2 regions of the Rothia amarae genome follow, and region 2 is predicted to be linked to the other one. Evidence: riboswitches for the same ligand, from Rfam matches in the RefSeq annotation. Region 2 holds a riboswitch; the other holds the start of a gene.
The links. Region 2 has a riboswitch for thiamine pyrophosphate ahead of thiM (hydroxyethylthiazole kinase). Riboswitches for the same ligand answer to the same signal wherever they lie in the genome.
Positions count from the first base shown of each region.

Region 1: linked by a shared signal. The riboswitch ahead of ACFR81_RS05625 (ECF transporter S component) and the one ahead of thiM (hydroxyethylthiazole kinase) in region 2 are both predicted to bind thiamine pyrophosphate.

Region 1 is NZ_JBHUCN010000009.1:171,502-183,501, forward strand. It holds gene dnaK (molecular chaperone DnaK) at 1-1,004, opposite strand, end outside; gene ACFR81_RS05600 (low molecular weight protein-tyrosine-phosphatase) at 1,604-2,092, shown strand; gene ACFR81_RS05605 (nucleoside/nucleotide kinase family protein) at 2,201-2,797, shown strand; gene ACFR81_RS05610 (aminodeoxychorismate lyase) at 2,808-3,689, shown strand; gene ACFR81_RS05615 (energy-coupling factor transporter transmembrane component T family protein) at 3,704-4,522, opposite strand; gene ACFR81_RS05620 (ABC transporter ATP-binding protein) at 4,519-6,141, opposite strand; gene ACFR81_RS05625 (ECF transporter S component) at 6,150-6,755, opposite strand; TPP riboswitch at 6,799-6,901, opposite strand; gene ACFR81_RS05630 (DUF4235 domain-containing protein) at 7,068-7,334, shown strand; gene ACFR81_RS05635 (MFS transporter) at 7,352-8,899, shown strand; gene ACFR81_RS05640 (hypothetical protein) at 8,896-10,038, opposite strand; gene dcd (dCTP deaminase) at 10,065-10,673, opposite strand; tRNA gene ACFR81_RS05650 (tRNA-Gly) at 10,908-10,978, shown strand; gene ACFR81_RS05655 (MauE/DoxX family redox-associated membrane protein) at 11,077-12,000, shown strand, end outside.
Region 2 is NZ_JBHUCN010000005.1:189,080-201,079, forward strand. It holds gene ACFR81_RS02225 (bifunctional [glutamine synthetase] adenylyltransferase/[glutamine synthetase]-adenylyl-L-tyrosine phosphorylase) at 1-605, opposite strand, end outside; gene glnA (type I glutamate--ammonia ligase) at 678-2,018, opposite strand; gene panB (3-methyl-2-oxobutanoate hydroxymethyltransferase) at 2,121-3,047, shown strand; gene ACFR81_RS02240 (GNAT family N-acetyltransferase) at 3,061-3,711, shown strand; gene ACFR81_RS02245 (hypothetical protein) at 3,803-4,003, opposite strand; gene map (type I methionyl aminopeptidase) at 4,190-5,104, shown strand; gene ppgK (polyphosphate--glucose phosphotransferase) at 5,122-5,973, shown strand; TPP riboswitch at 6,097-6,197, shown strand; gene thiM (hydroxyethylthiazole kinase) at 6,188-6,994, shown strand; gene thiE (thiamine phosphate synthase) at 6,997-7,692, shown strand; gene ACFR81_RS02270 (bifunctional hydroxymethylpyrimidine kinase/phosphomethylpyrimidine kinase) at 7,696-9,207, shown strand; gene nrdR (transcriptional regulator NrdR) at 9,252-9,821, opposite strand; gene hisD (histidinol dehydrogenase) at 9,818-11,179, opposite strand; gene dnaE (DNA polymerase III subunit alpha) at 11,301-12,000, opposite strand, start outside.

The sequences.
Region 1 (12,000 bases), on a different contig from region 2:
CCGGTGAGCTCCTTGACAACCTCAGCCACAGCAGGCATACGGGTTGAACCACCAACGAGAATGACGTGTGCAATCTCGGAGATGGATACTCCGGCTTCCTTGATGACGTCGTTGAAAGGCTTCTTGGTGCGTTCCAACAAGTCTGCAGTCATGTCCTGGAACTTAGCACGGGTCAGCTTCTCGTCCAAGTGAATGGGACCCTCAGGAGTTACCGAGAGGTACTGCAGTGAAATGTTAGTGGAGGTAGCTGAAGAAAGTTCCTTCTTAGCCTGCTCTGCTGCTTCACGCAGACGCTGAAGAGCAATCTTGTCCTTGGAAAGATCTGCGCCGGTCTTGGACTTGACCTGCTCAAGCAGCCAGTCAACGATGCGCTGATCCCAGTCGTCACCACCGAGGCGGTTGTCGCCTGAAGTTGCGCGAACCTGAATGGTGGAGAAGCCGTCTTCGTCCTTACCAACTTCAAGGAGCGAGACGTCGAAAGTACCGCCACCGAGGTCGAATACGAGGATGAGTTCGTCTTCCTTGCCCTTATCCAGGCCGTATGCAAGAGCTGCGGCGGTGGGCTCGTTGACGATACGCAGAACGTTCAGACCCGCGATTTCGCCAGCTTCTTTGGTTGCCTGACGCTCAGCGTCGTTGAAGTATGCAGGAACGGTGATAACCGCATCGGTCACCTTGTCATTCAGGTATGACTCGGCGTCGCCCTTCAGCTTCATCAAAATACGAGCTGAGATTTCCTGGGGGGTGTACTTCTTGCCGTCAATGTCGGTGGTCCAATCAGTGCCCATATGGCGCTTGACGGATGCGATGGTGCGGTCAACGTTAGTGACTGCCTGACGCTTTGCGACGTCACCTACCAAAACTTCGCCGTCTTTGCTGAATGCAACGACGGAGGGGGTGGTGCGAGCGCCTTCTGAGTTTGCAATAACCTCAGGTTCGCCACCTTCAAGTACTGAAACGACTGAGTTGGTGGTACCGAGGTCAATACCTACTGCACGTGCCATGTGTTTTCTCCTTAGTGAGTTCGTATATTTAAATCTTTTGCAAAACCGGCGAGTCTCTAAAGTTGAGTGCTCGTTTCGCTTTTGCCTTGATATAAGTCTCTCATGTTTGGGGAAAATGTCAATAGAGTTGAGTCAGATAAGCTCAACTTTTATTCGTTAAACCATAGCAAGGTAGTATTTTGCGGTCTCAAAACCCTGATTTTGAGCGGTTTTTAGGCAGAAATTAAGAGAATTTCACCCTCAGAGAACATAATCAAAATTGAGTTAATATCGCTCAACTTATTGAAAAGCCACCAAAAGATTGGCCCGCTTTCGCTGCTCTGTGCAGATGCAAAAAGTCCCGTGATCTTTGTGTGGAGATCACGGGACTTTAAGTCGTTCTTCGAACCATCGAAGCAATCTGAAGAGCCTATACCGGGTGCTGCCCCGACTTCTGCTCCAGGTAAAACCACTGAACAGATTCGGCTCACAGTAAAATGTGTGTACCGCAAAGACTATACACAGGTTTATCAAGAAATCCTAAGGTATTTTGGTGCAATAGCCACTTGAGTAGGTATTTATTCAAGCCCCTTACGCATTGATTGAAAGAGAGTCTAACGATGTACAAAATTATGACGGTCTGCACCGGCAATATTTGCCGCTCTCCCACCGGGGAATTTCTTCTCAAAGATGCCGCTAAGAAGGCAGGGCTCGACGTCGAAGTCACCTCTTCTGGCATCTCCGATGAAGAACACGGCAACCCAATTGACCGCCGTGCAGCGAAAGTTCTCACCGAACTCAACATCAATACCTCCGCTCATCGTGCCCAGCAGTTCACCGCATCCCAGCTCGATGCCCAAGACCTGATTTTGGCGATGGACCTAAACCACTATCGTGCACTCATGCGCATGGCGAGCACCGATGAGCAACGCAAAAAAATCCATCTTATGCGCGAGTTCGACCCTGAAGTTGCAGACCAAGAACACGATTCTTTGGGAATCTACGACCCCTGGTACGGCAGTCAGGAAGACTTCTATACAACTTTTGACATGATTAAAAACGCCGTTCCCGGTGTAATTGAGCATGTCAAAAAGGAGATTGAAGACTAAAGGAACAAGGCGGCCCCACAAAAGTACATTCTTCCGGCAAAAGTACAAGCTCGAACGTGTATTTTTGCTGAAATTGTGTACTTTTCTCGTTATTTTCAGGAAGCTGTCATGCGCATTTCATCACCCCAAATCATCGCCGAAGATGATGCAGTCAATCTTTTGCGCGATCACATTTGCGAACGCGCACGTCAGACCAACAAATTGCTCGTCGTGGGTATCGATGGACGCTCGGGCGCCGGCAAAACAACCCTCGCTGCAAATCTTGCGCATTTATTAGGTGCTGACTTTCCGGCTGTCACGCTTTTTCACCTAGAAGATATGTATCAGGGGTGGGAGGGGCTTGCACCTGCTATTGCCGACTGGTCTTCATTAGTTAATCAACTGCGCGAATCTGACTGTGGCACCTGGACTGGATGGGACTGGGAAACGTCAACACCCCTGCCCCGCCAAAAGTTATGTATAAAGCAAGAACCAGTCGAGCCCGCCATCTTGATTGGCGAGGGCGTGGGTGCTTTCTGCGCCGACCTCGATATCACATGCTGGGTCGAACGCCCCGACCACGAACGAAAAGCCGCAGCCCTGGTGCGCGATGGGGAAACCTACCGCCCCTTCTGGGATATATGGGCGCAACAGGAGCAAGAGCTCTTTAAAACCCAGGAACACCACTACTCAACCGCTGATTTCATCATCCGCCAACAGAGTTAGAATAGTGACCATGACAACAGTTGTAATGCTCACCGAACGCCACCCTAACGGTGTTCTGGTAGATGCGTCTAAGCCTCTCATCAACATTGAAGACCAGGGATTGACGCGCGGCGACGGCGTCTTCGAAACCATGCTTGCCGCCAATCGCACAGTACGCAAGCTCGATATGCACCTGAGTCGGCTCACCAATTCTGCCCGCATGTTGGATTTACCGGCCCCCAATCAGAATGCGTTAACCCAGGCGATTGAGCTGGGGCTCAAAGAAGCTGCAGAGGGCCCACAAACGGTGCTGGGCTCCGAAGAACACGTTGTCAAAATTATTATTTCCCGCGGTACTGCCGAGGAAGGTGCTCACAGCTGGATTACTGTAGCTCCAGCGCCGCAATCTACCCTCGAGCAGCGCACAAACGGCGTCAAAGCACTTACTCTGCCACGCGGGCATGACCCAGCAGAGGACGGTAGCTACCCCTGGCTTCTCACCGGCGCTAAAACGCTCTCCTACGCGCTCAATATGGCGGTTTTACGCTACGCCAAAAAGCAGGGTGCAGATGACGTCATCTTTGTAACCGATGACCGCCGCATCCTTGAAGGAGCTACCAGCTCGGTCATCGTGGCGCGGGTAAACAACGGGGTTAAGACTCTGCTCACCCCCGAACCTAACCACGGGATTCTGCCCGGCACTACTCAGGGGGCAATTTTCAAGGCAGCGCAGAAAAACGGCTGGGCGCTAGGATTCGGGCCGCTCTATCCCCAGGATTTGTATGAGGCAGACGGCGTATGGTTAGCATCCTCTGTTCGTCTACTTGCACCGGTGACCCACCTCAACGGCAATCCCCTACGGCACAACGAGGAGTTCACCGCCGAGCTCTTGGACTACCTCGCCCAGGGGTAGCTTTTCAGGTTCGGTTACTGCCACATCCACAGCAGGGTACCGGCAGTGGCCGATAGACCTATGCCTGCCGCACAAATAGCGAGCGCCCCCACGAAAAACCACAAGTCAGCTCGGCTATAGGTAGGCACTCGCGCCCATGTTCGTTTGCCGGATCCGAATCCGCGCGCCTCCATTGTGGTCGCTAACCGGGTTCCTCTGCGAATTGCCTGGACCAGTAAAGCAAAGGTCTGTCCCACCAGCGTTTTAAGCCGTTGCCACAGGCTATCATGAGAGCCCAAACCGCGAGCGCGTCGGGCTTGCCCCAGTACGTTCCATTCGCTCATCATGAGACCCACGAGTCGCAAGGAGGCGAGCGCTGCCAGCACAAATCGCGCGGGCAATTTTGCGGTCTGTGCTAGGGAATCGGCGATGTCGGTGGGGTCGGTGGTGGTAATCAGCATGAGGCCGGGAAGCGCTAGAGCTAGCCCGCGCAGGGCAAGAGTTACACCCACCGTTAAAGAATCTGTCGTAATCCAGAGAACGCCCCAGTGAATCAGAGTTTCTCCGGTTTTTTCGACGAGCAATGAGGTAGACCAGCCCGAGAGTAGCGCGGCAAACAGAATAGGCCAGAAGGTGCCCAGCAGTTTGAGGGGGTTCAGCCCTAACAATCTGAGGGCAACCAGTTCAAGCAAGAAAATCGAGCCAACGCTCACCCAGTCTTTAACAAGCAGGAGCCCGATAGTCATCAAAAGGGTTGCCAGAAGTTTGACGCCGGCGTTGAGCTGTCCCAGCCGCCCGGTACGGGCTGGAGCTGGTGCGAATAAGTCCGTGGACGAGAGTAAAGGTGCGCTCACAGTGCCCTCCTTGATGCGGCGTCCGTCGAAACTCGATGTGTTGAGTCAAGAACGAACGTTCGTCCACCTACAGCTCGCACAAAATCAAGATCGTGGGTCACTGAAATGACCGCCACCGATTCATCGAGCAACTCGCGAATTAGAAGAACTAGCTCTTTCCAAGTATTAGCGTCTTGGCCAAACGTAGGTTCATCAAGAACCAGGACGCGTGGAGCACTAGCCAACGCCGTGGCAACCGAGAGCCGACGTTTTTCACCGCCAGATAATGTGAAAGGGTTTGCGCTCTCCACATGTTTAAGCCGCAGCCGCTCTAGCAATTCTTCGACGCGCACGTGTAACTGCGTTTCATCCACAGGTTGTCTACGAGAACGGGCAATATGACGGGGTCCAAACTCTAGTTCTTCCCGTACGGTGGATCGGATGAACTGCTGTTCGGGTTCCTGAAATACCAGCCCAATACGGGAGGCGAGATCCGCCGGTTTCCATGAGGCTATATCGCTTCTCAGGGCTGGATCTTTCATATCTACGCCCTGGCTCAGTTCAGGACTTGCTGTCAGTTCACCCGCCACCGGCAGGAGCAACCCGGCAAGGGTGAGTGCAAAAGTAGATTTACCGGAGCCGTTAGGCCCCAAGATTCCCAGGTGTTCACCAGCTCGCACCTGAACGCTGAGATTCTGGGCAACCGGTTGCAAGCCAAGATGAGGTGAGCGACCAGCTAGCAAATCTGCGCGCCGATTTTTGATGATGCGGCGGGAAGGGTTCTGCCGGGTCACGGCAATTTTCTCCGCCGTAATCAATACATCACCGGCTACCGCTTCCCGTGCTGGAAACTCAGGTGAGTAATCCGGAACCCAGACGCCGGCGGCAATCAGCTCAGCCCGTGCGTCCTGCAATACCTGCAGAGGTGTTCCATCGTGAGTTATACCGTTGCGGTTCACCACAATGACCCGGTCCACATACTCCGCCCAGATTTCTACCCGGTGCTCAATCACAACGAGCGTGGCACCGGTCAGACGCTGAGCCCGCAGCACGGCATCGCGAACCTCTTTTACACCTTCAGGGTCAAGGTTAGCGGTGGGTTCATCCAACAAAATTGCCCCGGCGTGCATCGCCAAAATTCCCGCTAGCCCCAGGCGTTGCTTCTGCCCGCCCGAAAGCGCTGAGGTGGAATGATCCAGCGCCAGGTGCTCTAATCCCACCGCAGCTAACGATTCATCGACTCTGCGCCAGATTTCCTGGTGAGGCACCTGCAGATTCTCCGGCCCGAACGCGACGTCGTCGCCCACTCTCGCTAAAACTACCGACGATTCGGGATCCTGTTGCATCAGACCGCTCACTCCACGGGCATCCTCAGGTGTATACCCGTTGAGGGTGAGGGTGCCCAGCTGAGACTCACCGTCTTCGTCATGCAACAACCCGCCGATCGCGTGTAGCAGGGTAGTCTTTCCCGCGCCTGAAGGACCCAGCAAGAGTACTTTTTCTCCCGGTTCAATACGCAGGTTAATCCCTGAGATGACTGGTTGGGCATGTGTAGGATAGTGCCAGCCAAAATTTTCAGCGACAATCGACGCACCGGAAGAAGTATCAGAGCGAAAAGACGGAACCGGAGAAGTCTGCACGATATCCCCTAGCGGATTTCGCTTCGAGTGCGCTGAACCCTACCCGATGCCAAGGAAGAAAGTACCCCGGTCTTAGCCAGTGCCTTGGTGATAATCCACGAGAGCAAGCCAGCAAAAACCATGCCAGAAATCATCGAACACACCACATAAATCACAGCGTTAGTGCCGGTTACTTCCGACGCGTAGTAAATGAGGATTTCGGAGAATCCCATAGCGAAACCTGAAACCGCTGCAGCCAGCAAAGCACTCGAAAGATTCCATACGCGGTAGAGCAGAACTGCAAAAACAATCTCCGCGCCAATTCCTTGGATTAGCCCTGAGAGAGCAACCATCCACGAATATTCCGTGCCCATCAGCCCAGAAATGATAGCGGCAAGTAGCTCAGTATAAAGAGCCGCGCCGGGCTTACGAATAATAAACCCGCCCAGTACACCGGCGAGTAACCAACCACCACCGGCAAGAGGTGCGAACTGCGGCGCCAGCGCCAGTACCGCCGTCAGCGCCGGGTAAATCGCATTCGACCAGACCCAAAAAATAAGACCGCAGGCAACTGCCAGAACAGACGCCACTACGATGTCGTTCACGCGCCAGCGCAATGAATAATTCCGTGCCATTAAGATTCCTTCCACGATATGAGGAAGGGGAGCCGCATACTGCGGACTTGAGACTCGACATCCCTACGCCGGTACTAACCGGATCAGGTTCGAGGGTCTGCTTTCGCACTCTCAGCACCCTTTGAAGGTGCTCCCCTGTCGTTCAATACGCGCTGTCGCGTATTCAGCTCATCAGCCTTATTCAGTATAGGTGTTTTGGCGCCACCTCAAAACTCTGCCCAGAACCGAAGACTTACGCCTGCGCGACATTTTTCCACGTTGCCAGTAGAATTGCTAAGGATACTCATCAATCGCGACATGAAAGGCAAGCTCATGAATCCAATTCAGCTCGCTGGCACCGTTGCCTCACTCGGTGGTGTGGCACTGTCCAACAAAATTCTTTCGGCAACCTGGAAAAAGGTCACCGGAAACAATCCTCCAGACAAGAACCCCGATGACGACGAGCGCTGGCGCGACATCATCCTCTGGGCAATGATTACCGGTACAGTCGGCACCATCATTAAGGTTGCTGTGAGCCGTCAAGCTTCAAAATATGAAGCAAAGAAGTCTGAAGACTCACTAGGACAGCGCGAAGTCTAAGCAAATTCTTTGCTGACATGCGCAAACACAGTGTGCTTTCTTCCTCTTTGGAAGAAAGCACACTTTTTTATGCTCGGGCTGATGGTCTTACCGCATCTGAAATCGACGTAAACAATTCTTCTCAGCCCGGCGCACGTTCACAAAAATGCCAGAATCTCGCTACTGTTAGACCCATGACACCACGCTTTTCAGCTCAAACTCAGCACGCCGATACCGCCCCCTCTGCGGCTCCCCCGCTGGCAAGTAGTGACGCAGCACCCCGATCGACGATTGCAGCATGGGCGCTGTGGGACGCCGGTGGAGCAGCCTTCAACGCGGTCATGACCACGTTCGTCTTCGGCGTCTATCTCACCTCCAAGAATTTTGGGAATCCCGAGCATGCTTCGTCGGTGATGTCTATGGGTCTTACCCTTGCTGGCCTGCTTATTGCATTGACCGCCCCCATTACTGGCCAACGTTCTGATACCTCGGGCAAACGTACCTTCTGGCTCGGTTTCAACATGTTTGCCGTATCCATCCTCATGGCGCTCTGCTTCTTTGTAGCGCCCTCGGAATCGTATCTGTACTTGGGCGTAGCTCTGATTGCCCTCGGCAACATTATGAACGAATTTGCCACGGTGAATTACAACGCCATCCTGCCCCAGATTTCTACGCCTCACACGGTCGGGCGCATCAGCGGAATCGGCTGGGCATCGGGTTATTTTGGTGGCATTGTGGCATTAGCAATTGTGCTGGTGTTCTTTATCGGTTTGGGTTCAAACACCGGTTTACTCGGTATCCCTTCTAACGATGCTCTCAACATCCGCGCGGTCGCTGTGTTCTGCGCCGTTTGGGCAACAGCTCTTTCTATACCGCTGTTGGTGAGTATGCGCCGTCGGGACCGTTTGAATCCGCCGCTAGCGCAGGCAAGCACCGAGCGTATGAGTTTCAAAGACTCCTACAAAGAACTGTTCTCCACCATTCGCCGGCTTTTCAAACAAGCACCGCAGACCCTCTATTTCCTCTTCGCCTCGGCAATATTCCGGGATGGTCTCACAGGAGTCTTCACCTACGGTGGCATTTTGGCGGCGGGTACCTTCGGCTTTACCACCACTCAGGTCATTATCTTTGCAATCGCCGGTAACGTGGTGGCAGGCATCGGCGCTCTCATTGGCGGCAAGCTCGACGACGTCATCGGACCCAAAATGGTCATTATTATCTCACTGGCTGGGGTACTCTGCGCCGCCACCCCTTTGCTGTTCAGCCAGGAACAAATCATGTTCTGGATTTGTGGGTTGCTCCTCTGCTCATTTGTTGGTCCTGCGCAGTCTGCATCTCGAACCTATCTCTCACGGTTAACTCCACGCGGGCAGGAAGGCGAAATCTTCGGCCTCTACTCCACTACCGGACGCGCGGCATCGTTCCTCGCTCCCGCACTATTCGCGCTGTTTATGAACCTCTTAGGTGCACAAATCTGGGGAATCGTAGGAATTATGGTGGTGATTGCCCTGGGCCTAGGTATGGTTCTGCCGCTGACGGCAGCACCTCAACGTACAGTCTTGAAAAACAGCGAGGCTACTAGCTAGCGGATAATCCTGCTGACCCGAAGTTCTTCGATAACCCGATCAAATTCATGTTGCGGAATGGGACCGTAGATTTCTTGCAGGTTGGTACGCAGCTGATCGGGCGTCAGCGGGTTTTTGAGCTCAATCCAGATATCAGCGGCAAAAGGGGAAATCTCGATGAGGCGATCCTCCACGGTCAAAAGCATGCGCTCATCTACCAGATAACCCGCGCTGCCAGCCATCCGGCTAAGACGCTCATTGTCCGTTGAGATTTCTACTGAATCTGCCTGCTCGCTTTGAATATCGACGTTCTCTACAGGGAGCTGCAACTGACCGCTCATCAAAGATTGCAGCAGAGGAAGAGTCTCAGCAATTTCCGTATAAACCAGTTCGACCGCGCCGCCACAATGCTGAATCAACTCAATCAACCGGTCAATCCCGTTCTCGGTACGTACAAGCCCTGAGGTTTGCTGCACGATTTCTAGCAACGCGTCGGCAAGAGCGACCCGTTGCAGGCGCGGCTCTACTGGCTCGTTCTGGCGGTTCAACAAAATCACGTGGTGCAATTTAAAGGTGAAATCGCTAGGGTCAGCCGTAGAAATACCCAGGCTCTGCGGGTCAATCTGCTGTTTTGCTTCATGTCCCTCGGTAATCACCGACAGAGGTTTGGGGTAGGGACGAAGGTGAAAATCGTGCTGAACAATCGCTGTCTCGTCGGAGAGATAGGTGAAGTGCTGCCCTAAAAATTTAGAAGCGGTTGTTTTGCCGCGCCCTGAGGGACCCACCATAATCATCGCTGATTTATTCTGAGGATCGCCCAGTGCAGCAGCGTGAAAGAGATTGAGCGAACCAGCGAGCTGCTTCAGCATGCACAGCGTAACTTCAACAGTCAGACGCTCGTGCCCCACCTCCTCGTCAGAGACCACCAGCGAGTGAGCCATACCAGGAAAATCGGGTTGAAGATGCCGCTCATTCCGCTCAGTAATGACGATGCAGGTCTGGGGGTACTCACTCACATACTTCTGGACCGTGCCTGAGATGATGCGAGGCTGCAATGCTCCCCACTCTGCGAGCGCATCATTGAAGAACCTTTGAGAAATGGACTCTTCAAAGACTAGATAAATATCCACGCCAGCAGGGCTAACTTGAAATCCTCGCATGGGGGCTCCTTGAAGTGAGTGAGGGGTTAGGTGTTATCGGTGCTGGAATTCTCTTCAAGGAGGATTTCCGTGCGGTGAAAATTGAGGTAGCTTCGCGACGCCGTCGGCCCGCGTTGACCCTGATAGCGGTTTCCGTAGGCGCCGCTGCCGTAGGGGTGCTCGGTTTCAGAGGTGAGACGGAAAAAGCACAGCTGCCCCACTTTGGAACCTGGCCAGAGCATAATGGGCAGGGTTGCCATGTTGGAAAGTTCGAGGGTCACATGACCGGAAAAACCTGGGTCAATAAAGCCGGCGGTCGAGTGCGTGAGCAACCCCAAACGTCCCAGCGATGATTTACCTTCTAGGCGGGCGGCTATATCCGCAGGAAGAGTGACTTTTTCGTAGGTTGCGCCCAGTACAAATTCGCCGGGATGAAGGATGAATGGCTCATTGGGGTCAACTTCTACCAGGTGGGTGAGCTCCGACTGATCTTTGGAAGGATCAATGTGAGCGTATTTGTGGTTGTCGAAGAGACGGAAAAAACGGTCTATGCGCACGTCAACCGATGCTGGCTGAATCATGGACTCGTCGAATGGTTCTAGGACGATGCGTCCGTCATTGAGTTCTTTGCGAATATCGCGATCTGAAATAAGCACCCTCTAAAACTATCGTATGACGTGCGTGTTCTGTCGGATTTAAAGGCGCTGACGGTTTGTACCAGATAGCGCACACTGTACTGGATACGTTCCTGGTACCTCGTGCGGAATCTGATACAAACCCCGGCGGACGGCATCTAGATCGCCACCGACACCGCCCGCCGCCTACCGCAGTTAGATATCTTGTGCGCGAAAAGATACACTGTAAGGGATGTTTTGTTCAGCAAAGCACCTGCGGCTGTAGCTCAATGGTAGAGCGCACGCTTCCCAAGCCTGATACGCGGGTTCGATTCCCGTCAGCCGCTCTCTTTTCTCTCTGTGGATTTCCCTCACCTGCCCTTATTCTCATGAGCGAACCATTATTCTTTAAAGCAGAACAATCCACTCCCCCTCAAAGGCATTCATGACTCCCCTTGTCCTGTGCACTCTCACCATCATCATCACGCTCGTTGCAAGCGGTATCGCCAAGACGAAAGACCGCGCGAGCACTGCTGCCGCCATCGTTAACCTCAAGTTGGACCGCTGGCTACCCCTTAAATTTGTATCGCGCGTTCTACCCTGGGGTGAGATTGCGCTGGCACTTTGGCTCCTTCTTGTACCGGGTTGGCCCGCTATTTTAGGCGGAATCGCTGCGGTCATTCTTTTTGCCGCTTACTGGATTGTGATTGCCCGCGCGGTTGCCACCGGCAACACAGCCAGCTGCAACTGCTTTGGAAGTGCCTCCGAAGCTCCGGTTTCTCGGTTCACGCTCATCCGTAATACTGCGCTGCTGGGCGCAGCAATTGGTGCACTGGTTGCGGCGGTGCAGACCCGCACCTCTGCGCTCGTCATGCTACTTCATCTCGACGGCGCCGGCTGGCTTTGGATTCTAGGTGCCGTATTTGCTGCTGCTGCGCTGTGGGCAATGTATCGCTCTGAGCTACTCGCTACCCCCGCTGTAGAAGCCGCTCACGAGGTAGCTCCTCAGATGATGCAACCCACTCCTGCCGAGGGCGAGGCGAATGAGGACGACGAGTACGTTCGCCTCCCCATCCCTTATGGCACGTTGGAAACCAACCTGGGTACTCGCTCTTTACGCGAGCTAGCCGAACAGCGTGCGCGAGTTCTCTTCTTCCTCTCTCCCGGCTGCGGCCCCTGCCTTGAGATCATCCCGAAGATTGCAGATTGGCAGAAGCGCCTCCCCATGCTGAGCCTGCACCCGGTAGTTTCTTCTAAGGAGCAAATCGCGCAACTTCACATGCCCGAGGAGATTGAGGTGTGGGTTGACCCCGGCTTCAATACTCAAATCGCATTTGGTCGTGGAACTCCTATGGTGATTGCGCTGGGC
Region 2 (12,000 bases):
GTGGGCATGAATTCGTGGGGTGCTGGTGAGCACGTATCACGAATAGCTATTTCACAAAGGAACCTGCGGTATTGCGAGCGAAGGGTAACGTAGGCATCTTTTCCGCCCATAGTGGCAATCGGGTTGGCCGCTGCAGGGTCTGCCCCTACCGTTTGAAGCATCTGTGTGCGGTACTGGGTGTCAAGCGGCGCAAAGGGGGTGAGGTGCTCGTGGTCTATTTCGGGCAGCAGAGTGCGGGGAAATTCGTCGACCTGCGGTGCAGTCGGATCAATGTTGAAGACGTCGGTATGCTCCGGTCGTCGCATCAAAAAGTCTCCGAGAGCCTCTGATGACCCCAGTAACCGGAAGAAAGGCAGTTGCTGATCGCCCTGTTCCACATAGCGGGCAAGAGTCGGATCTTTGTCCAGCATGCGCACGATTGCAGGCAACGCGATGTCAGGAGAGGGCGCATACCGGAGCCCGGCAAAAAGCTTCTGGCGATCGATGCTCTCTAACTCAGGAGATTTGAGCCAGCGGGCGCTTTTGGCAGCGTCGAAGAAACCGATGCTAACCATTTCGGCGAGCATACGGCTTTCGTTGCGCTTGGCTATTTCTGCCAGACTCATGGCGTCAGTATTGGGCTCATTTCCTGCCACTGATCTTCCTTCCGGTGAGGTGTAACGAGGTTAAGACAGGGGTTAGAGGATGCCGAGATTATGTTTAAGCTCGTAAGGGGTGACTTCGGCTCGGTAGGCGTCCCAATCATTACGTTTGTTGCGCAGGAACTGTTCGAAAACCTGTTCGCCGAGGATTTCTGCCATGAAGTCAGAATCTTCTGTGCGCTGGATGGCATCGTGTAGGGAGCTAGGGAGCGAATGGTAGCCCATGGCGCGGCGCTCTGCTGAGCTGAGTGCTTGAAGGTCTTCGGTGACTTCTGGCGCCAGTTCGTATTCGTTTTCAATACCTTTGAGCCCTGCTCCGAGGATAACGGCGTAGGCAAGGTATGGATTCGCTGCCGAATCAACACCGCGATATTCGATGCGAGCTGATTGCATTTTATTGGGCTTGTACAGCGGTACACGAACCAGTGCTGAACGGTTATTATGCCCCCAAGACACGTAAGAGGGTGCTTCTCCCCCACCCCACAGTCGCTTATATGAGTTCACAAACTGATTGGTCACAGCGCTAAATTCTGGTGCGTGTTTGAGCACGCCGGCAATAAAGTGGCGGGCTGTGCGGGAGAGCTGGAACTCTGCCCCTGCTTCAAAGAAAGCATTGGTGTCCCCCTCAAAGAGGGAGAAATGAGTGTGCATACCCGAGCCGGGGTGGTCGGTGAAGGGCTTGGGCATGAATGTCGCATAGAGGTTCTGTGACAGTGCCACTTCTTTGATGATGGTGCGGAAGGTCATGATGTTATCTGCTGTTTGCAACGCATCGGCATGGCGCAGATCAATCTCGTTTTGACCGGGACCTGCCTCGTGGTGGGAGAATTCCACCGAAATACCGACTTCTTCCAGCATGGTTACCGCGCGTCGTCGAAAATCTTGGACGATACCGCCGGGAGTGTGATCAAAGTAGGATTCGCTATCGACCGGAGTGGGAAATCCGTCGGCACCGAGTTCGCGTGATTTGAGAAGGTAGAACTCAATCTCCGGTGAGGTGTAGCAGGTAAATCCCATACCCGATGCCTTTTCTAAGGTTCGTTTGAGAACTCCGCGAGTATCCGCGGCACTAGGCTCACCATCGGGTGTGAGAATGTCGCAGAACATGCGAGAGGTAGGGACTTCGTCCCCGCGCCAGGGAAGAATTTGGAAGGTGGATGGATCAGGCTGTAACAGCATATCGGATTCATAGATGCGAGAGAGCCCTTCGATGGCAGAGCCATCAAACCCCAGCCCCTCGGCAAAGGCACCTTCAACTTCTGCAGGAGCGAGCGCCACCGATTTTAGGGTGCCCACCACATCGGTAAACCACATGCGCACAAAGCGAACGTCTCGTTCTTCAATGGTGCGCAATACGAACTCTTGTTGGCGATCCACGGGGCTCCTTCAATACATGGTCGTTTTCTTCCCAGCGTGGGAAGAAAGTTGTTCTCTCTCACTTTATAAGGTTCTGAGCTCAAGGCGGGTAAAGTCGTGGGTATGACTTCTTCAGATGATTCATTGGGTGCCGGTTCTGAGGAAACCGCACCGTATTCCGAAAGCTCCCCTGACCCAGTTACTCCGGCGGAGCACCCAGAAAAACAGTCTGCCAGTGTCTTTGATGGTGTCCGCAAAATTCGTACCGTACATCTTGCTGCGGCAAAGAAACAGGGCGAAAAGTTTGCGATGCTGACCAGCTATGACTATCTCACCGCTCAAATCTTTGATAGTGCGGGAATCGAGATTCTTCTGGTGGGCGATTCTGCCGGATCCAACGTGTTAGGGCACGAATCAACTCTCAGCATCACCGTGGATCAGATGATTCCACTCGTTGGAGCAGTAGCTGCCGGGGCACAGCGAGCACTGGTTGTAGCTGATCTGCCCTTTGGTTCCTACCAGCAGTCCCCTGAGCAGGCTGTGGCAACAGCTGTTCGAATGATGAAAGAAGGAGGCGCTCACGCCGTCAAAATGGAGGTCAATGATTATTTCGTTGACCACGTCCGCGCGGTTGCTCAAGCTGGTATCCCTGTCATGGCGCATATCGGATTCACACCCCAGTCTGAACACGCTCTGGGCGGTTATCGAGTGCAGGGGCGCGGCGAAACAGGGGCAAAGGTTGTAGAAACGGCCCGACTCATGGAAGAAGCAGGCGCTTTCTGCATTCTGATGGAAATGCTCCGATCAGACGTCGCCGCCGAGGTTGAACGCATCGTGGAAATCCCCACCATCGGAATTGGCGCCGGTGGCGCAACCACCGGTCAGGTTTTGGTCTGGCAAGACATGTTTGGCCTACGCCAGGGCAAGATGGCCCGCTTCGTCAAACAGTACGCCAACCTCTTTGACACAATTCAGGACGGCGCTCGCGCCTACCGTGCCGACGTCCGCTCCGGAGCCTACCCTGCTGCCGAGCATCGCTTTGATGACTAAAGGAGCACTAAAGGTGAATGTTGAGATCCGTTTAGAGGCTTCCGCTGACTATGAAGCAGTTGAAAATCTTAACCGGGATGCTTTCTGGAACGTTTTTCAGCCTGGCTGCAACGAACACTATCTGGTGCACGTCATGCGTACCCATGAAGATTTCGTGCCCGAGCTGGCTCTGGTTGCCGAAGTTGACGGCAAGCTGGTGGGAAACATCATGTATACGATGTCCACTCTGAAAAATGATGCGGGTGAGGAAAAGAAAATCGTGACCTTCGGCCCCTTAGCGGTGCACCCTGGCTATCAGCGGAGAGGCATCGGCAAGATGCTCATGCAAGAGAGTTTTGAACGAGCTAAAGCGCTGGGCTACGAAGCTGTTGTTATTATGGGCAACCCAGAAAATTACGTCGGTAGCGGATTCCGCGCCTGCCTCGATTTTAAGGTCTGCATAGCCGACGGATCTTTTCCGATGGCGCTTCTGGTTCTAGAACTCACAGAAGGCTCACTCGGCGGACAACGGTGGGTCTATAGCGAAAGCCCGCTCTTTCAGATAGATGCGGAAGCTGCCGAACAGTTTGAGAAGACCTTCCCAGCACGTGAGAGAGGCTATGCCCCTTCCCAGGAACTCTTCGCTATCTATAGCAGGGCATTTCTGCACCCCGCTAAATCCTAATGTCGGCGCAAAATGGCGGTCACTACTTCACCAGTAGTGACCGTCCTGAAGTTTAAAAAACCTTCTCGCTCAACAGCGAAACGATTAAATTCTAGAGCCAGGAATCCTTCTGGGCATCAAGTTCTTCGTTGCGTGCTTTTGCCTTTTCCATCGCGTGCGAAGCTTCTTCAGCCGTATCAAAAGGTCCCCACAGCTCAGTTATCTTAGACTGCTGTCCTTTCTCTACCTGACCGGTGGAAAGGTTGTACCAGAACTTTTCGTCGCGGGCACCGCTCAAATCTTCAATAGCCATGTTTACTCCTTGAGTTTAATGAAATGCATTCAGTGAATCTGCTTACTTTTCTATCATAGCGTGTTCAATCCAACCGCTTGGGTGAGCTCTGTCCAGCTCCTCTTCGCCTCTCGGTTGGCAAAAGATTCTGAGCTTGAAACATCACCTCAACACCCTTACCCTGCCACAAGGTTTAAGATAGAGGGTATGGCTACAACTCCTGCTTCACATAACTTACCCGCCGAACCCGGCAAGGCGCCCCTGGGCAACCTACGCCCCGGCGTCATTGCCCCTATGCGCTCCGTTCCCGCCCACATCGAACGCCCCGAATACGTGGGCAAAGCAGAGGCGAACGAGGGGAATGACTCCAACATGTACACTCCCGAGGAAATTGAGATGGTGCGTGCCGCCGGTGAGATAGCTGCCAATGCCATTGTTGAAGCATCGAAAATTGCCCAGCCCGGAACAACTACCGATCAGATTGATGTGCTTATTCACGAGTACATCTGCGACCACGACGCCTACCCTTCGACCGTCGACTACCGCGGATACACCAAAGCAGTCTGCACTTCTCTCAACGAAGTTATCTGCCACGGTATCCCCGACTCCACCGTTCTAGAAGACGGCGATATTCTCAATCTAGATGTCACCGCCTATAAGAACGGCGTCCACGGAGACACCAATGTAACCCTGCTAGTGGGCGATGTAGACGAAGAATCACGCCTGCTCGTTGAGCGCACCGAAGAATCCCTACGCCGCGCTATCAAGGCGGTCAAACCCGGGCGAGAAATCAACGTGATTGGCCGCGTTATCGAAAAATATGCCGCACGATTTGGCTACGGTGTGGTGCGCGATTTCACCGGTCACGGCGTAGGCCGTGAGTTCCACTCGGGACTCATTGTGCCTCACTACGACGCAGCTCCGGCATACAACACCGTGATGGAACCGGGCATGATATTCACTATTGAACCTATGCTCACCCTCGGTGAGATTGCCTGGGATATGTGGGAGGACGATTGGACGGTCGTCACCCGCGACCGCAAGCGCACTGCCCAATTCGAGCACACCCTCGTGGTCACCCAAGACGGCGCAGATATTCTTACCCTTCCCACCATTTCCTAACCCGAAAGATAGAACTCATGACTGAAACTGTTACCGAAACCGTAGAAATTCAGGTAGAGGTCACCAAACCTACTCCCGCTGATCTTGCCATCGGCATTGATATCGGGGGAACCGGCATGAAGGGCGGTATTGTCGATATCCGCACCGGTAACCTGGTGTCGGACCGCTTCCGCATTCCCACTCCTTCACCGGCGACACCCGAGGCTTGCGCCGAGGTTGTAGTGCAGATTGTGGAAGAACTACAGTCCCGCGACCTCGCGCCTGCACCCGATTCTCCCATAGGTATCGACTTTCCCGCCGTCGTCAAAAACGGTCGTACTCTCTCCGCTGCCAACGTAGACGAAACTTGGATTGGTGCTGATTTGGAAGGCATCATGTCCAAGGCGCTAGGTGGACGCCGCGTGTATGGCCTCAATGACGCCGATGCCGCCGGACTCGCCGAAGCTCACTACGGGCAGGGCAAAGACAAAGACGGTCTGATCGCCGTGATTACTCTGGGCACCGGCATCGGCTCTGCCCTCATTATCAACGGTCAGCTTGTTCCCAACACAGAGCTGGGCCACCTGGAAATCGATGGGGAGGACGCCGAATCGCGTGCTTCAGCACGTGCCCGCGAACGCGAGGATCTCTCCTGGAAGAAGTACGGTAAACGTCTGCGCCGCTACTTTACCCATGTTGAGATGCTGTTCTCCCCCGATTTGTTCGTGATCGGTGGCGGCGTTTCGAAGAATCCCGATAAGTTCCTTCCCTACTTTGAAGATGAAGTAGAGACCCCCATCGTCATGGCAACCCTGCGCAACAATGCCGGTATCGTCGGTGCAGCGCTCTGGGCTGCTGGCTGGACCCAGACTGTGGAGGATGTCGACTAAGAGTCAGCTGATCGTTAGGATACAAAGGTGCGGATGTTCACGGAACATCCGCACCTTTTGCTTTCCATGGCTGAAATTTTGTGATGTTCATTCACTCCAGATTGTTTTGTTGCTACTATGGTGAGGTGTCACACGGGGTGCGCTTTACCGAAGAAGCGCTGAGATTACACCCGTTGAACCTGATCTAGTTAGAACTAGCGAAGGGAATGTGGAAATGACTTCGTCGCATCCAAGCCTTGAATCTATACACCATTCTGTCCGCGCCACGAATCCTTTGGTGCATTGTCTGACCAACTCGGTGGTTCAAGAAATCACCGCAGATGTGCTGCTAGCGGTAGGAGCATCTCCTGCGATGGTCAGCCATCCGGAAGAAGCCGAACAGTTTGCTGCGGTAGCCTCTGCCGTCCTAGTGAATGTTGGGAATCCAGATCCGCCGATGATTGATGCCATGCGTTCGGCGGTTAAAGTGGCACGCGAGCTAGGGACTCCTTGGGTATTGGATCCGGTCGCGGTAGGCGGTTTAACAGTGCGCACCGAGCTTGCCAGCTCCTTGGTCTACGCCAATCCGGCAGTTATACGCGCTAATGCCTCAGAGGTTATTAACCTTCACGCCGCGGTAACACGCACGCAGGCGCAAGGTGGGCGTGGAGTCGACTCCACCGATTGCCCTGAATCGGCGCTTGAGGCGGCGAGCGCCCTGGCAGAAATTACTGGTGGTGTTGTAGCGATTTCTGGTGCAACAGACATTATTGTTTCAGCGCACCGTATCACAAAAATTAGAGGCGGTAGCGAGCTCATGCCGCTGGTGATAGGTACCGGTTGTTCACTCGGAGCAGTGGTTGCCGCCTATACAGCCTCCACGGATTATTATCATGATGCAGCGGTAGCAGCCCATGCTGCTTACGCTACTGCTGCTGAACACGCGGCCAAGCATTCCAACGGGCCTGGAACTTTTCATGCTCAATGGATAGATGCGCTTTATGCTTCTTTGCCCAACATGGCAGAAATCGAGGAGTCGTAGTCATGAGCCGTCCTCCCCTAGATTTTGGTCTCTATTTAGTGACCGATTCAGTGCAGGCAGGTGGGTGGCAGAACGTAGCAGGGATTGTGGAGCAAGCCATCGCAGGTGGTGTCACTGTGGTTCAGGTGCGCGATAAACATGCTGACGATGCAACTTTTACCCAACTTTTGCTCTCTGTTGCTGAAGTAGCGCGACCACACGGGGTCGACGTCGTTGTCAACGACCGCGTACACATCGCAGCCCGCTTTGGTTTTGACGTCCACATTGGTCAGGACGACATGCCCCTTCACCAAGCGAGAGAGTTGCTCGGACCGAGTCCTCGTATCGGCTTGTCGGTGGGTTCAGAAGCAGAATTGGACGCTGTACTCGATACTACAATTCGCCCGGATGTTCTGGGATTAGGCCCGGTGTTCGCCACCTCTACCAAGTTAGACGCCGGTGCTCCTCTGGGCATCACAGGATTACAGAAACTCGCCCGGCGAGCTGCCCAGAACTCTTTAGCATCGGTCGCCATTGGTGGAATTACTAGCAGCAATATCAATGCAGTGCGTCAAACCACGGTGGACGGTGTCTGTGTGGTCTCTGCCATCATGTCTGCCGAAAATCCCCGCCTAGCGGCTCTCACTCTGAGCGCTCATCCACCCCAGGTTACGAGCCATACGCCATCTTCTTTTGCCCCTTCCCCGAAGGAAGAATAAACAATGATTCCCCGAGTACTCTCTATCGCTGGCACTGACCCAACGGGTGGTGCAGGATTGCACGCAGACCTCAAAGCCATTGCAGCTGCTGGAGGTTACGGCATGGGAGTTATAACTTCCTTGGTCGTACAAAATACACAGGGCGTGCAACAGGTACACACCCCTGAGCCAGAGTTCTTGCGAGCGCAGCTTAAGGCAGTCTCAGATGATGTAGTTATTGACGCCGTCAAAATCGGGATGCTAGCAGATGAAACCTCAACTCAAATGGTGGTTGAGTGGCTGGATGAGGTTTTTTTCTCTACCCAGAAGCCCGAGGTTCCGATTATTGTTGACCCGGTGATGGTTGCTTCCTCTGGCGATGCGCTGGCAGATTCGGTGTCTCATGAGCTACTCCATCGAGCCAGCATCATTACCCCGAATCTCGACGAGTTGGCGTTCCTACTACATCAGCCGCCTGCAAAAAATCCGGACGATATGGTTAAACAAGCCCAGGAACTGGCGCAAAGCACCGGTTCTTTGGTATTGGCTAAAGGTGGACATCTACCCGGCAAGGATAAGGGCAACTTCCTGGTAGGTACGAGCAGTGTGATAGCCCATGCAAAGTCCCCCCAAATTACCACTACTGCCTCTCATGGAACGGGTTGTTCGCTCTCATCATCATTAGCCTGCCGTATCGCTAACGGAGATTCCTTGCCCGACGCCGTCCAGTGGTCGACAGCGTGGGTAAGAGAAGCACTCGAGTTTGGTGAAAATCTACAAGTGGGTCATGGTAATGGCCCCCTCGATCATTTCCACCGCCTCCGCCGCCAGGCCCAGTTCTCACTGCAGGTTCCCCATAGCACCATCTCTTCACCATCTAGAAGACAAGCTGTTGTGCCCGCAGCAGGACCATTTACCCAGCAATTGTGGGAATTAGCAGGCGATGCGTTGGACCGATTTTCGCAGGAGAGCATTGTTCCCGCTTTGATGCAAGGTACTCTCAACGCAGAACAGTTCCATTTCTATGTGGAGCAAGACGACTACTATTTGCAGGTCTACAGCTCTGTATTGTCGCGGCTCTCTTCCCTCGCCCCTCATGAGGAGGAGCGAAAGATGTGGGCGAAGGCGGTCACCCAGACTATTACGGTGGAGCAGGAAATGCATCGAAAGTTCCCTCTGCCAAACATTGTGGAGCCTTCTCCCCTTACCCTTGCTTACACTGACTTTTTAAGGGCTGAAGTGGCTTCCGACTATGTTGTAGGAGTTGCTGCGATACTCCCTTGTTTCTGGTTGTATGCCCAGCTTTCGGAGTACCTTCCAGAAGAAATCGCGGATGACCACCCCTACAAACTGTGGATAGGGACTTACCGGGACGAAGAATTTTTGCGTGCCACTGCTCAAACACTCGAAGTGATGGAGCACCAGCTCACACACGCCTCAAATGCACAAAGGGAGCAAGCCCGTAACGCTTTCGTACGTGCCTGCTCCCTCGAAGCAGATTTCTTTACCCAAGCTCTACTGATTGATCCCCGTTAGAGTCTCGCCCCTTCCCCCCGGGCAAGACAGGGACTTTAAACCAGTTAGAGCAGAGTCGGCTGGTCTATTTCGCCGGAAGACGATGTCTTGGATTTCTTCACCGTCTTATTAACCGGAGAATTCCGTTCCTCTGCGCTCCCTTCTTCTTTTACAGGAGCAGGAGTGTCAACCCGCTCTTTACGCAGGTCAGCGATTGCTTTTTCAAAGTCTTCCAGATTATCGAAGGCCTGGTAGACACTGGCGAAACGCAAAAAAGCTACGGTATCAAGCTTGGAGAGCGGTTCTAGAATGGTGAGCCCGACTTCATGGGCATCAATTTCTGCAAGCCCGCGAGCACGGATTCTCTCTTCCACCTCCTGTGCCAGCTTTGCCAAATCATCTTGGGAGACTGGCCGCCCCTGGCATGCTTTGCGCACGCCAGAGATAATTTTCTGGCGGTTAAACGGCTCAGTTACACCTGAACGTTTGATGACCGAAACAGAGGTGGTTTCCACCGTAGAGAATCTGCGCCCACATTCAGCGCACTGGCGGCGCCGGCGAATTGCTGCGCCGTCGTCGGATGTACGCGAGTCAACCACTCGGGAATCGGGGTGCCGACAATAAGGGCAAATCATGCGTTATTTCCTCGGGTACGGGCGGTAATGGCTTCACCGTGGGCTGGTAAATCTTCGTCAGTAGACAACGTAACAATGTGATCCCCAATTGTAGCGAGTGCGTCCTGGGAGTACTCAATGAGCTGAACAACCTTCATAAAAGTGCTGGTGTTCAGCCCCGATGCGAAAACCGCAGTTCCTCCGGTGGGAAGTACGTGGTTTGATCCAGCGGCGTAATCACCCAGCGGAACCGGCGAGTAGGGGCCGATAAAGATTGCCCCGGCGTTGCGAATCTGCGCAGCTACTGCGCTTGCAGATTCGGTATGTACTTCGAGGTGTTCGGGAGCGTAGGCGTTAGCGACGTCCACGCTATGTTGCAGTGAATCGGTGAGAATAATTCCCGATTGGGGGCCTTCTAGGGCTTCTTTAACGCGGTCACGGTGCTTTGTGGCGCTGGCACGCCTAGCAATAGCCTCTTGCACTTTCTCCGCCAATTCTGGCGAATCGGTGATGAACACTGATCCTGCGTGGGGATCGTGTTCTGCCTGGGATATAAGATCTGCCGCAACGAAATCAGGATTCGCTGAGGAGTCTGCAATGACGGCTATTTCAGTCGTTCCGGCTTCACCGTCTACACCGACGACGCCCTGCAACGCTCGCTTGGCAAGGGCAACAAAGATGTTACCGGGGCCGGTGATGGTATCGACTGGTTCAAGAATATCCGCATCATCGGTGAGCCCGTACGCCATGGACGCTAGGGCTTGGGCGCCTCCAATAGCCCAGACTTCATCGATTCCTAAGATTGAGGCAGCAGCTAAAATAGTGGGGTGCGGCAACCCGCCGAATTCTTTTTGCGGCGGTGTGCACAGCACGATGGACTCTACTCCTGCCGCCTGAGCCGGAACGGTATTCATAATGACTGACGAAGGGTAAACCGCCAATCCCCCGGGCACATACACCCCCACTCGGCGAACGGGAGTCCAGCGATTAATGAGGTGAGCACCCGGCGCTACTTCAATGCTGGTTTCACCAGGTTTTTGAGCGGCAGCAAACGCACGATTACGTTCGATAGATACTTCCAGCGCCGCCTTGAGTTCGGGGCTGATGGAGTCGACGGCGTCTTTCATGGCTTCCGGCGGCACCCGCAAAGCCCCCTGCTCTACGCCGTCAAATCGCTGTGAGAGTTCTTTGACGTAGTCAGCACCGCGTTCGCGTACTGAGGCGATAATTTCGTCCACGGCCTGCTGGGCGTTACCTACATATTCGCTGTTCTGCCGAGGCATGAGCGAGCGCAACTCGGCGTAAGTGTGATGAGTTCCGCGCAGATCAAGAGTTGAAAGTCGAGGGGCACGGTAGTTTTCTGCTGCTTCAGTACTCATGTCTCCATCATAGCGGGCGGTCAAGCCTGCTGAGGTTTTTCTGTCAGATACTGAAAATGCGCTCCGAAGAGGGAGCGCATTTTCAGTGATGAATACTTGGGTGAAAAGGACTATGAACCCTCTAAACGTCTAGGCATGCCGGCCCCAACAGAACTTTGAGGTCCCCAAAGAGGGCGGGATTGGGCTGAACTCGCAAGTCGGCGCCCAAACGCATGATAATCCGCTTTGTTCGCGTATTCATAGCAATCCGAACTTCTGATTCGCCGCGGTGATTGCGCAAGATAGAGCGCAACTCCCCCAGAGTCTCCTCTGTTGCTTTGAATTCGGGAATGGCGATAACAACCGGGCCCGAGGTGCCGTCGGCAGAAATCTCGGGGAGGTTCAGTTCCTGCGCACTAATGGTCGTCGAGCCATCGTCTCGACGTTGCAGGCGGCCCTTGATAGTACAAATCAAATCTTCTGAAAGCACCGGTGCAATAGGCTCGTAAGCGCGGCCAAAGAACATAACTTCAATGGAACCTGTGCGGTCTTCCAGCTCGATACGGGCGTAAGGGTTACCCGAGGATTTCGCCACGCGACGAGATACCGAAGTAATCATGCCAGCCACCGTGACCACGGCGCCATCAGGTTTATGAGAATCCTCTGCCAAAAGACCCTGCACCGAAGAATCCGATAGCGCATCAAGCTGATCCTCAATACCGCGTAGCGGGTGATCGGACACATAGAGACCGAGCATCTCGCGCTCAAAGTTGAGTTTGTCGCGCTTATCCCACTCGGGTACGTCAGGGATAGTCACCATCAAATCGGTGCTGGGATCGTCG